2 linked regions of the Sulfuricurvum kujiense DSM 16994 genome follow. The protein of the gene in region 2 interacts with the protein of the main gene of each other region in a pairwise test. Links are inferred from orthologs where the notes say so. Each region holds a gene or a part of one and is shown on either strand. Other genes may lie near its edges.

Region 1 (4,495 bases), 1.7 Mb from region 2 along the record:
AAAGGAGTTAAAAAAAATAGTAAATGTTATGTATACATTTTTAAATTTGATTTTTCTGAAACGGATGATAAATTATATAGTGAGGGATAAACGTAAAAGATGGTGGCGGGGGGGGGACTCGAACCCCCGACCTCCGGCTTATGAGACCAGCGCTCTAACCAGCTGAGCTACCCAGCCATCTTATGGGAAGACCGGAATTATAGTGATGATAAACTTATTAAAAGCTTTAAAAAGTAATTTTTTCAATATAAAAAATTGAACTCACTATAATAGCTATAATAAAACTCACTATTGTTGAGTCTATAAGGCTAAGAGTATTGACAATTAACCTAAACTCGTGTAGAATCCCATACATAAAATCTCATCATAAAAGGAAATGCAATGAACTTTCAACCGCTTGGAAAACGAGTCTTGGTTCAACGTCTCGAAGAGGCAACCAAAACCGCATCGGGTATCATTATCCCCGACAACGCTAAGGAAAAGCCTTCCCAAGGTACCGTTGTTGCCGTAAGCAGTGAAGTAGAGAACGTTTCTACAGGAGATACGGTCGTATTCGGTAAATACGCTGGAAACGAACTTACTTTGGACGGAAAAGCGTATTTGGTTATTGAAACCGACGATTTGCTTGGAATCATCAAATAATTTAAACTTTATAAGGAGCAAACTATGGCAAAAGAAATTCACTACGCAGATGAAGCTCGTAACAAACTAGCCGCAGGAGTACAAAAACTCACTGACGCTGTCAAAGTAACAATGGGGCCGCGCGGACGCAATGTCCTTATCCAACGCAGTTACGGTGCACCGCTAATCACTAAAGACGGTGTTTCGGTTGCTAAAGAGGTAGAACTCAAAGACGTTTTGGAAAATATGGGAGCGCAGCTTGTTAAAGAAGTAGCATCCAATACGGCGGACGAAGCGGGAGACGGTACGACTACCGCAACGATCCTTGCCAACTCTATTTTCAAAGAGGGTCTTCGTAATATCACTGCCGGGGCTAATCCGGTTGAAGTAAAACGGGGTATGGACAAAGCGCTTGAAGCGATTTTGGCAGAACTCAAAGCCGCTTCCCGTATTATCAATGATAAAAAAGAGATTGCACAAGTTGCTACCATCTCGGCTAATTCCGATGAGCGCATCGGTGCGATGATCGCCGAAGCAATGGATAAAGTAGGCCGCGACGGCGTTATCACTGTCGAAGAAGCAAAAGGGATTAACGACGAACTCGATGTTGTCGAGGGGATGCAGTTTGACCGCGGTTATCTCAGCCCGTATTTCATCAACAACTCGGAAAAAATGACCGTAGAGCTGGATCATCCGTTTATCCTCCTTTTCGATCAAAAAATCTCGAACCTCAAAGACCTTCTTCCGGTATTGGAGCAAGTTCAAAAAACTTCTCGCCCTCTTCTCATCATCGCTGAAGATGTAGACGGTGAAGCGTTGGCGACTCTCGTTGTGAATAAACTCCGCGGTGTGCTTAACATCACCGCCGTAAAAGCTCCGGGATTCGGTGATCGCCGCAAAGCGATGCTTCAAGATATCGCGGTACTTACCCGTGCGCAAGTGATCAGTGAAGAGATCGGACGCACACTCGATAGCGCAACGATAGCAGACCTCGGTCAAGCTGCTCGTGTCGTCATCAGCAAAGACAACACGACGATCGTTGACGGTGCGGGCGACAAAGAGGCGGTTAACGGACGTATCAAAGAAATCCGTACCCAAATCGAAAGCACAACCAGCGAATACGACAAAGAGAAACTCCAAGAGCGTCTTGCGAAACTCGCGGGCGGTGTTGCGGTTATCAAAGTCGGAGCGGCTACCGAAACCGAGATGAAAGAGAAAAAAGACCGCGTTGACGATGCACTCTCGGCTACAAAAGCGGCAGTTGAAGAAGGGATCGTCATCGGTGGCGGTGCGGCACTGATCCGCGCGGCGGCAAAAGTGAAACACGACCTCAGCGGCGATCAAAAAATCGGATGGGAAATCATCCTTCGCGCCATTACCGCTCCGGTTAAACAAATCGCTGAAAATGCGGGATACGATGCGGGTGTCGTTGTCAATACGATCGTTAGCGCTACGAACGAAAACATCGGGTTCAATGCCGCAACGGGTGAATACGTCGATATGTACGAAGCGGGAATCATCGACCCGCTTAAAGTTGAGCGTGTCGCATTGACCAACGCAACGTCGGTATCGAGTATGCTCCTCACGACCGAGGCGACGATCCACGAGATCAAAGAAGACAAACCTGCACTGCCGGATATGGGCGGTATGGGCGGCGGTATGCCGGGCATGATGTGAGGACCGTAAAAAATGTCCTCAATGGACATTTTTAGGTCTGAAACCGAACATGCCGAATGAAATGAGCAGTGAGGCTTTACATAAAATGGAAGCCAACTGCGTGTCATTTTACTGAACGAAACCAAAGCCGATGTCGCAAAGCGGCCGGCGACGGCTTCAAATTACATAGAATTACCATATAATTGACATTTCGACAAATGCCTCCCCTTCTCTTTTCCCCTGTATAAAAACAAGTTTTAAACTGTATAAAACCAATAAACTATAATACAACGTCAACTAAAAATCCGTAAAAGTATTTGCTATAATAGATGAATAAAATAAAAAAGGGTGTATTAGGTGCTCTTATCCAATTTAAATACTTTTTTTGGGCTAGTGTTGGGTATGGCACTCTATTATGGGAGTGCGCTGTTCGGCATGTCTATTTTTTCGTTTCACCCTTCCAATATAACCCTGTTATGGCTGCCGTTCGGGATAGCGGTCATCCTCGTCCATCAATTCGGGGCGAAAGCATTGCCTTTTATCTTTTTGGGAAGTTTTTTCGCCAATTATCCCGGCATGTCCGATGAATCCACCTATCATGACCTCCATACGGCCGTTGCCGCATTTGCAGACACTCTCGCCCCTTATTTATCCGCACACTTGATCAAGCGGTATGCCAACAACTATTTTGACAATATCAAAATATTATTTCCGTTTACCTTTTACGGAGCGATTATCCCGACCTTTATCAGTAGTCTTATAATCGCTCTGAATCTGGCAAGCGGAGGCTATATACGCTATTTTGACGTATGCGGGTTTATCCTTATGCTGATGTTTGCCGACGCATTGGGACTATTGCTCCTCTATCCCTTGTATGAAAGCTACAAAACTCTATCGAAACCGACATCAAAAGAGTGGAAAAACGCTTTTTTATACACACTTTTGGCCCTTTTGTTAATCTGGTCATCCTTTTATTTTCACTATCTCATTTTTCTGGTTTTGCCTCTGCTGCTAATCCCTGCATTTCACCTACGGATGCATGTGCTGATGGGAATACTTTTGATTGTTGTCATCGGAATAATCGCTTTATCGGCAGATAATCCGAAAAATATTTTTGATGTCGGTACGCAAATGGAATCGATTCTAATGCTTATTACCTATTTGATCAGTTTGGTTTTTGTCATCATCGGAACCTCTCTTCATCATGCGGAACTCATCATCAATATTAATCTTACCAATACGGACAACTTAACAAAAGTCAAAAATGTAAAAGCATACAAAGAGCGGATCAATGAACTGATTTCAAACTTTGAGCGGTACAAAATACCTTTTTCCATGATGATATTTGATATTGACGACTTTAAGATGATCAATGATACCCATGGACATAGAGCCGGAGATATTGTTCTTATGGAGCTCAGTGCACTCGTTCAGAAAAATGTTCGGCATACGGATACGCTTTTCCGGGTCGGAGGAGAAGAGTTTGTGATCCTTTGTCCCAATACTGCGTTGCATGATGCAATTGATGTCGCAAATAAAATCAAAAATGTTGTTGAGAATGAGCTTACGGTCATCCCAAATCAACGAATCACGATAAGCATAGGGATTTCCCAGGTAAAAGAAGAAGATGCGGAAGATACGCTCTATCGACGAGTCGACGGGCTGCTCTATCAGTCAAAGCAAAACGGGAAAAACAAAATAACTTTTTCTCACTAAAAGCTATATTGAGATATTAAAAGTACTGATGAAAAAGTGAATGTCCTCACAGAGGACAAAGAGGATTAAGCGCGCAGATTCGCTTGTTTATTTTCCCAAATAGAATGTAAAAAAGCAATCGTGATCAATCCGATACCGATTGTTCCCGTTACCATTTCACTGATATGGGTGGTGATTTTCATGAGCATGATAATCGCCAAAATACCGATAGCGTAATGCGCTCCGTGTTCGAGATAACGAAATTCGGAGAGCGTTTTATGCTCGACAAAATAAAGTGTAATGCTACGAACAAACATGGCTCCGACACCGAGCCCGATCATAATGATAAAGATGTTGCTGGTAAGGGCAAACGCTCCGATAACACCGTCGAAACTGAAACTTGCATCGAGTACCTCAAGGTAGATAAATCCGGCAATCCCGCTTTTGACCGTATCAGAAGAGAGGAAATGATCCAGCATTCCAAGCAATGAGTGAAGCAGCACGCCGTACATAAATGCCAGAA
Region 2 (5,804 bases):
CGCTCCCCGATAATCACCGCTTCGTAGTCGATAAAGCCCCTCAGTAAACTCGGCCCATTCAAAGGTCGAGTCCATACTGTTTTGAAGTGAAAGCAACTCTTTTAGATCGCGAATATAGGCATAGAGCCCTTTTTCTAACCCTTCGACCCGATGGACAAAAATAACAAGATTAACGTCCGAGGCGTCGCGGCAGAAGAGGGAAGCATCCAGAAGCTGCCGAAACTGCTCTAAAGTGATACCCAAGCCGTCCATCATCTGTGCGCTTCGGCGTTTTAGGACGATCTCTCCGGAACTTTTTGTCGGTGATGGAGTATGACGGGACTCTTTCATTATCACGGGACGAGGATACTCTCCTTGCGTCGCCGTATCGATGATCTCCAGTATCGGCCATAGATGATGGGAGTGACTGAGACGGTTTGCGTTATAAAGCAGTTCGGGGGTTTTGGGAAGGGTGAATGAACCTTTACGGATTTGAAGCAACATATCGGGGCTTTCTCTCTCATTCGGATCATAACGGTGAAGCTGATCCAGACCGCACAGTGAGGCGATATCGGCCGTGTCGATGCTAAGAACACTGCACTCCCACCCCAGCATCGCCGCCGAAATACGGATCGATTCGGCGGCATGCCCCGCATCAAGCTGGCAATAGCGCCAGCACCGTTCCCCGTATTTCCACGCTTCTCTCCAGATGACCGAACTTAAAGCAATGAGAAGTGTCTCCTCGCCGATAGGTTCACGGTAAGTATGCAGCAGCTCCAGTGCATGTTTACGCGGCGCATAGTGGCTAAGGGTAGGAGAATCGCTCAGACCTTTCAACGGGGGAGCAATAATATAGCATTCGCTGGGATGAAGGTTTCCGCTGCTGGCATTGCACCGAAGCGCCCATTCCGATCCGCCGTGGCTTTTGATGGCGGCGAGTCCGAGAGCGTAGCGCAGCAATTGCGCAAGCGATTCGATGCACAAAGGGGCATAGGGGAGCGAATCAGGTTGGAACAACAGATGATACGGCGGGGTCGCTTCGCTAAAGGGCAAAGGTATTAGAGGGGCATTCTCATAACGCCGAAAAGGATTTGGCTGAGTTTCCCAATCCATATAGCCGAGGCTGGCGGCATAACGTGAGGGTCGGTGTTTGGTTCGGTCGTGATATTCGAGTACGGAGGATACATTTTTCATAGAGGGATTGTCGGTTAAAACCGTTAAATCTCCCCTTTGATTTTGAATTAGTGTAAGCTTTTTAATAGATCCCGAAGCATTTGCTCATGCGTCGTCGTATTATCGGTTTCCATGCGGCTTAAATCGGATTGGAACGATCCTCTGTAATGAACCCCTTTTTTGCTGAGGTCGGCATGCACTTCCGCATCGAAACGGATCAGGGGCTGGGTAATTTGGTATTCTTGGAATAACACCTTCGGAACGGTAGAAGCTTCGGTAATGATGACGTTTACACTTCCTCCTGTGGTGTTTAGCTCTCCGTACAAATCACCGCTTCCTGATATCGGAGGGGTAAGGGCAAAGAGTTTAAAAGTCTGTTCCAAATCGGCGTGTTTACAGTCAAAAGATAATTTTGAGGGTTCCAAATCCGCGATAGTGAGTGAAATCGAAGTATCGCTTCGGGCGACATCGGAATTGCCTTTCAGCCGAAGCAGTTTCTGATCACCCGTAAGTGTCGCGTTTAATTCAAGGGCTCCTCCAAGCGGCATACCGACAAACTGTTCCAAAATTCCCGCATGATCCAGAGAAGTATTAATGGTGACCTTAACGTTAAAAGGTTTGACATCGCCGTATTTGTCGGCCAATAGCGATTTAAGCGTTACCGATTCGTTATTGTCTTTTGCGATAGGGGTAGGATTAAAACGGCGGGTTTTGGAATTTAGAAGGATCGATCCCTCAACGTAGCGCTGATCAAATCCGCGTAGATCGATCCCCCCGGTGAGGAGGGTATCGGTGTCGGATGGATACTTGAGCAGCTGCATAAGAGGCGTATAGGCTATTTTGTCCGCTTTTAGATTGAGAGATGCGAGATGAAACCGATGGAGTTCGATTTTATAAATGAGATCTCCGCCGAACATATCTCCGTTTCCTTGAATGAGCAAAGAGGCGATGCCTCCGCTGAGAGAGCCTTCTGTTTTAAAAGGGGAAAAAAGAGGGTTGATGCCGCCGTGCTGAAAACAGGAGAGTCGGTAATGGGCATACATCCGAAGCGTCAGAAGAGAAAATCCCCCCTGAGTTGAAAACGTGTTACCGTATTGATCCTGGAAAAGGAGCTGAAACTGATTAGGGGTTAACCCGTATTCTTGGAGTGTGATCGGCGTTGAGAAGGCGGAAGTAAGTGATTTTTCGATTAAAGGGGCCGTAAGGCGGTTCCCCCACGGTGAAAAAATAACGGCTGCGGCTGCCAGAATAACTCCCAAAAAGGAGAAAAAGATTTTTCCGATCAGGGTATGGTGAAAATAGCGGATACGTTTCATAGCAGCGCCAATATCCAGGGTGTTCCGATAATCATGAATACCAGAAAGGTGAGGAGGGTTACCGCACCGCCGTAGATATAGATTTCACGGGCACTGATATAGCCGGAGCTAAGATAGATCGCATTGCACGAAGAGCCCTGCGGTGTGATGGTGGCATTAAAATTGGTAGCGAACAGCAGCATCATCGCCATCAGTTCTCCGGGTACCCCAGCGCCGACACCGACGGCTAAAAAGATACCGAAGAGAGCTAAAAGATGGGCGCTTTGCGAAACGAAGAGATAATGGATTAATACGTAAACGGCTATTAGAAGTATGTAAACCCACATCCACGATAGCCCGACGAGATAGAGGGTAAAGTGGCTGGCGACGGCTCCCATAAATCCCATTTCGGCGAGCTGGGTACTGAGGGCAAAGAGGATGGCAAACCAGATTAGGGTACTGAGCGCTTCGCCTTGGCTTCTAAAATCTTCGACTCCGAAAACGCGTGTCGCCATCAAAATTCCAAGCCCTCCGAAGGCGACGGCGGCTTTATCGATTCCCAAAACTCCTGAGAGGGCCCAGAAAGTCAGCATCGAGATAAAAACTCCGGCCGTAATCCACTCGTTGCGGCTGATTCTCCCCATATGTTCTAACGCCTCTTTGGCTTTTTGAGGCGCATCGGGAGTTGAACGAAGTTCGGGGGGATAGATGCGGTACAGCATCCAGGGGATCAGGGCAAAAGCGATCAGCGTCGGGACAATAGCATACAAAAGCCAGCTTCCGAATGTGATATGGATCCCCATCGTTTCGGCGATTCCGACACCGACGGGATTAACCGCCATGGCGGTGAGCCAAAGGCCCGATGAGATCGTAAGCCCTGCCATAGAGGTCATCATCAGGTAGCTTCCCGCACGCCGCTGGGTATTATCTCCCACCTTTGAGCCGCAGTCGTGCGCCAGACCGTAGACGATAGGGTAAAGGACACCGCTTCGGGCAGTATTGCTCGGAAAAGCGGGGGCGATCAGGATATCGGTAGCGATGAGACTGTATCCCAGACCGAGGGTGGAGTGGCCGAAACGGCGGATAATGTGAAGCGAAAGTCGTTTGCCTAATCCCGATTTATGGACGGCATGTGAGACTAAAAAAGCCGCAATGATCATCAATATAAAACTTTCCGAAAATCCCGCATACGCTTTTACGGGTTCAATGACCCCGAACAAGACACTGATCGCGAGGGCAATGACCGATGCGGCGATGATGGGCAGCACGTTACCTAAAATAGCTATAATAGTTGTCAGGAAAATCGTAAAAAGTTGCCACGCTTTGGGGCTGATGGCGAGGGGCGGGGGAGTAAGCCACAGGGTTAAGGCAAACATTCCGAGCAATACGACAGGATAGAGGTGTTTGACTCTGAGTGACATTATCCCTCCCTTTTTTTAAGCTTATTATAGCATTTTAGGTCGGTATATATACTTGATATAAATAGACTCAACTTATCTTCATAAAAATTATCATATACCACTTGACAATAGTCGACTCAATGTACTATAATAACGCTGGATTTCAAAAAAGGAGTCGTAAAAACTTATGTCTAACGAAGTAAATGAAGACGTGATCAGCGACGAGCAAACATCCCAAAATACGGGTGAAGAGGTCATTGCTGAGAGCATGAACGAATTAGAAACTATTCAGGCGGAATTGGCGTCTTTTAAAGATAAGTACGCTCGCGTACATGCCGATTTTGATAATATTAAAAAACGTCTCGAGCGGGAGAAATACCAAGCGCTGGAGTATGCAAACGAAAAATTTGCCAAAGATCTCATTCCGGTAGTCGATTCGCTAGGAATGGCGATCGGAGCGGCAGAGATCGAAGCAGAACCTGCGGTCCTTTTAGAGAAGCTCAAAGAGGGTGTTGAACTTACGATGAAACAGCTTCTCGGTGTTCTCGAAAAACACGGTGTAACTCCGGTAGATGAATCCGAGCCGTTCGATCCGAATATCCATAATGCGGTACAGCGTGTGGACAGTCCGGATCATGAGAGCGGCGCAATCGTGAATACTTTTCAAAAAGGGTTTCGATACAAAGAACGCACTCTTAGAGATGCGATGGTTGTAATCGCCAATTGATTTGAACGACCATCGGAACAAAGTTCCGATGGTCTACGCTTGCCGCTAAGGCACTAAAGCACACCGATGCTTCCGGCATCGGCGTCGAAAATAAAAACGAATTTAAAATAAAGGAAATACAATGTCAAAAGTTATTGGTATCGATTTAGGAACAACAAACTCATGTGTTGCTGTCTATGAGGGCGGCGAAGCGAAAATTATCCCGAATAAAGAGGGAAAAAATACAACTCCTTCCGTTGTAGCGTTTACGGACAAAGGTGAAATTCTTGTCGGTGATCCTGCAAAACGTCAGGCGATCACAAACCCGGATAAAACGATCTACTCGGTCAAACGTATCATGGGTCTCATGATGAACGAAGAGAAAGCGAAAGAGGCGCACGATAAAGTTACCTATAAAATTGTTGATAAAAACGGTATGGCTGCGGTTGACGTAGCGGGTAAAGTGTATACCCCTCAAGAAATCTCTGCGAAAATCCTCTCTAAACTCAAAGCAGATGCAGAGTCATACTTGGGTCAATCAGTAACCGACGCAGTTATCACCGTTCCGGCGTACTTCAATGATGCTCAACGTAAAGCGACGAAAGAGGCGGGAACCATTGCTGGGTTGAACGTCCTTCGTATCATCAATGAGCCGACAGCGTCTGCATTGGCATACGGTTTGGATTCAAAAGGGGATGAAAAAGTTCTCGTTTACGATCTCGGGGGCGGAACATTCGACGTTACCGTTTTGGAAATCTCTGAAGGTACGTTTGAAGTTCTTTCAACCGATGGGAATGCGTTCCTCGGTGGGGATGACTTCGATAATAAAATCGTTGATTTCCTAGCATCTGAGTTCAAATCCGATCACGGTATCGATTTGAAAGCGGACAAAATGGCGCTTCAACGTCTTAAAGACGCGGCAGAAAATGCGAAAAAAGAGCTCTCTTCTGCGGAAGAGACAGAGATCAACCTTCCGTTTATCACGGCAGACGCGACCGGTCCTAAACACTTGGTTGTTAAATTGACCCGTGCAAAATTTGAAGGGATGATCGATACGCTCGTAAAAGAGACGATCAGCCACATCAAAACAGCGATGAAAGATGCCGGCCTTAGCAAAAACGAGATCAACGAAATCATTATGGTCGGGGGTTCAACACGTCTTCCGATCGCACAAAAAATGGTTTCAGATGAGTTCGGCGGCAAAACCCTCAACAAAGGGGTAAACCCGGATGAGGTCGTAGCAGCGGGTGC

The links. The genes of interacting proteins can lie anywhere in the genome.
Region 1: the proteins of grpE (region 2) and groL interact in binary tests that used the Escherichia coli proteins (3 or more experiments, as listed by UniProt). The link is inferred for Sulfuricurvum kujiense DSM 16994 from one-to-one orthologs.

Annotation. Positions count from the first base shown.
Region 1 is NC_014762.1:2,081,466-2,085,960, forward strand. The notes cover bases 1-2,982. They hold groL (chaperonin GroEL), read left to right. Parts: upstream 1-666; coding sequence 667-2,298; downstream 2,299-2,982. Other genes in these bases: groES (co-chaperone GroES), read left to right, coding at 382-642; SULKU_RS14560 (sensor domain-containing diguanylate cyclase), read left to right, coding at 2,680-2,982. In the rest of the region: more of SULKU_RS14560, read left to right, coding at 2,983-3,993; SULKU_RS10415 (DUF475 domain-containing protein), read right to left, coding at 4,059-4,495.
Region 2 is NC_014762.1:374,106-379,909, forward strand. The notes cover bases 3,029-5,804. They hold grpE (nucleotide exchange factor GrpE), read left to right. Parts: upstream 3,029-4,034; coding sequence 4,035-4,574; downstream 4,575-5,804. Other genes in these bases: SULKU_RS01940 (DASS family sodium-coupled anion symporter), read right to left, coding at 3,029-3,868; dnaK (molecular chaperone DnaK), read left to right, coding at 4,696-5,804. In the rest of the region: SULKU_RS01930 (SagB/ThcOx family dehydrogenase), read right to left, coding at 1-1,173; SULKU_RS01935 (AsmA family protein), read right to left, coding at 1,221-2,468; more of SULKU_RS01940, read right to left, coding at 2,465-3,028. UniProt on the Escherichia coli protein: Participates actively in the response to hyperosmotic and heat shock by preventing the aggregation of stress-denatured proteins, in association with DnaK and GrpE. It is the nucleotide exchange factor for DnaK and may function as a thermosensor.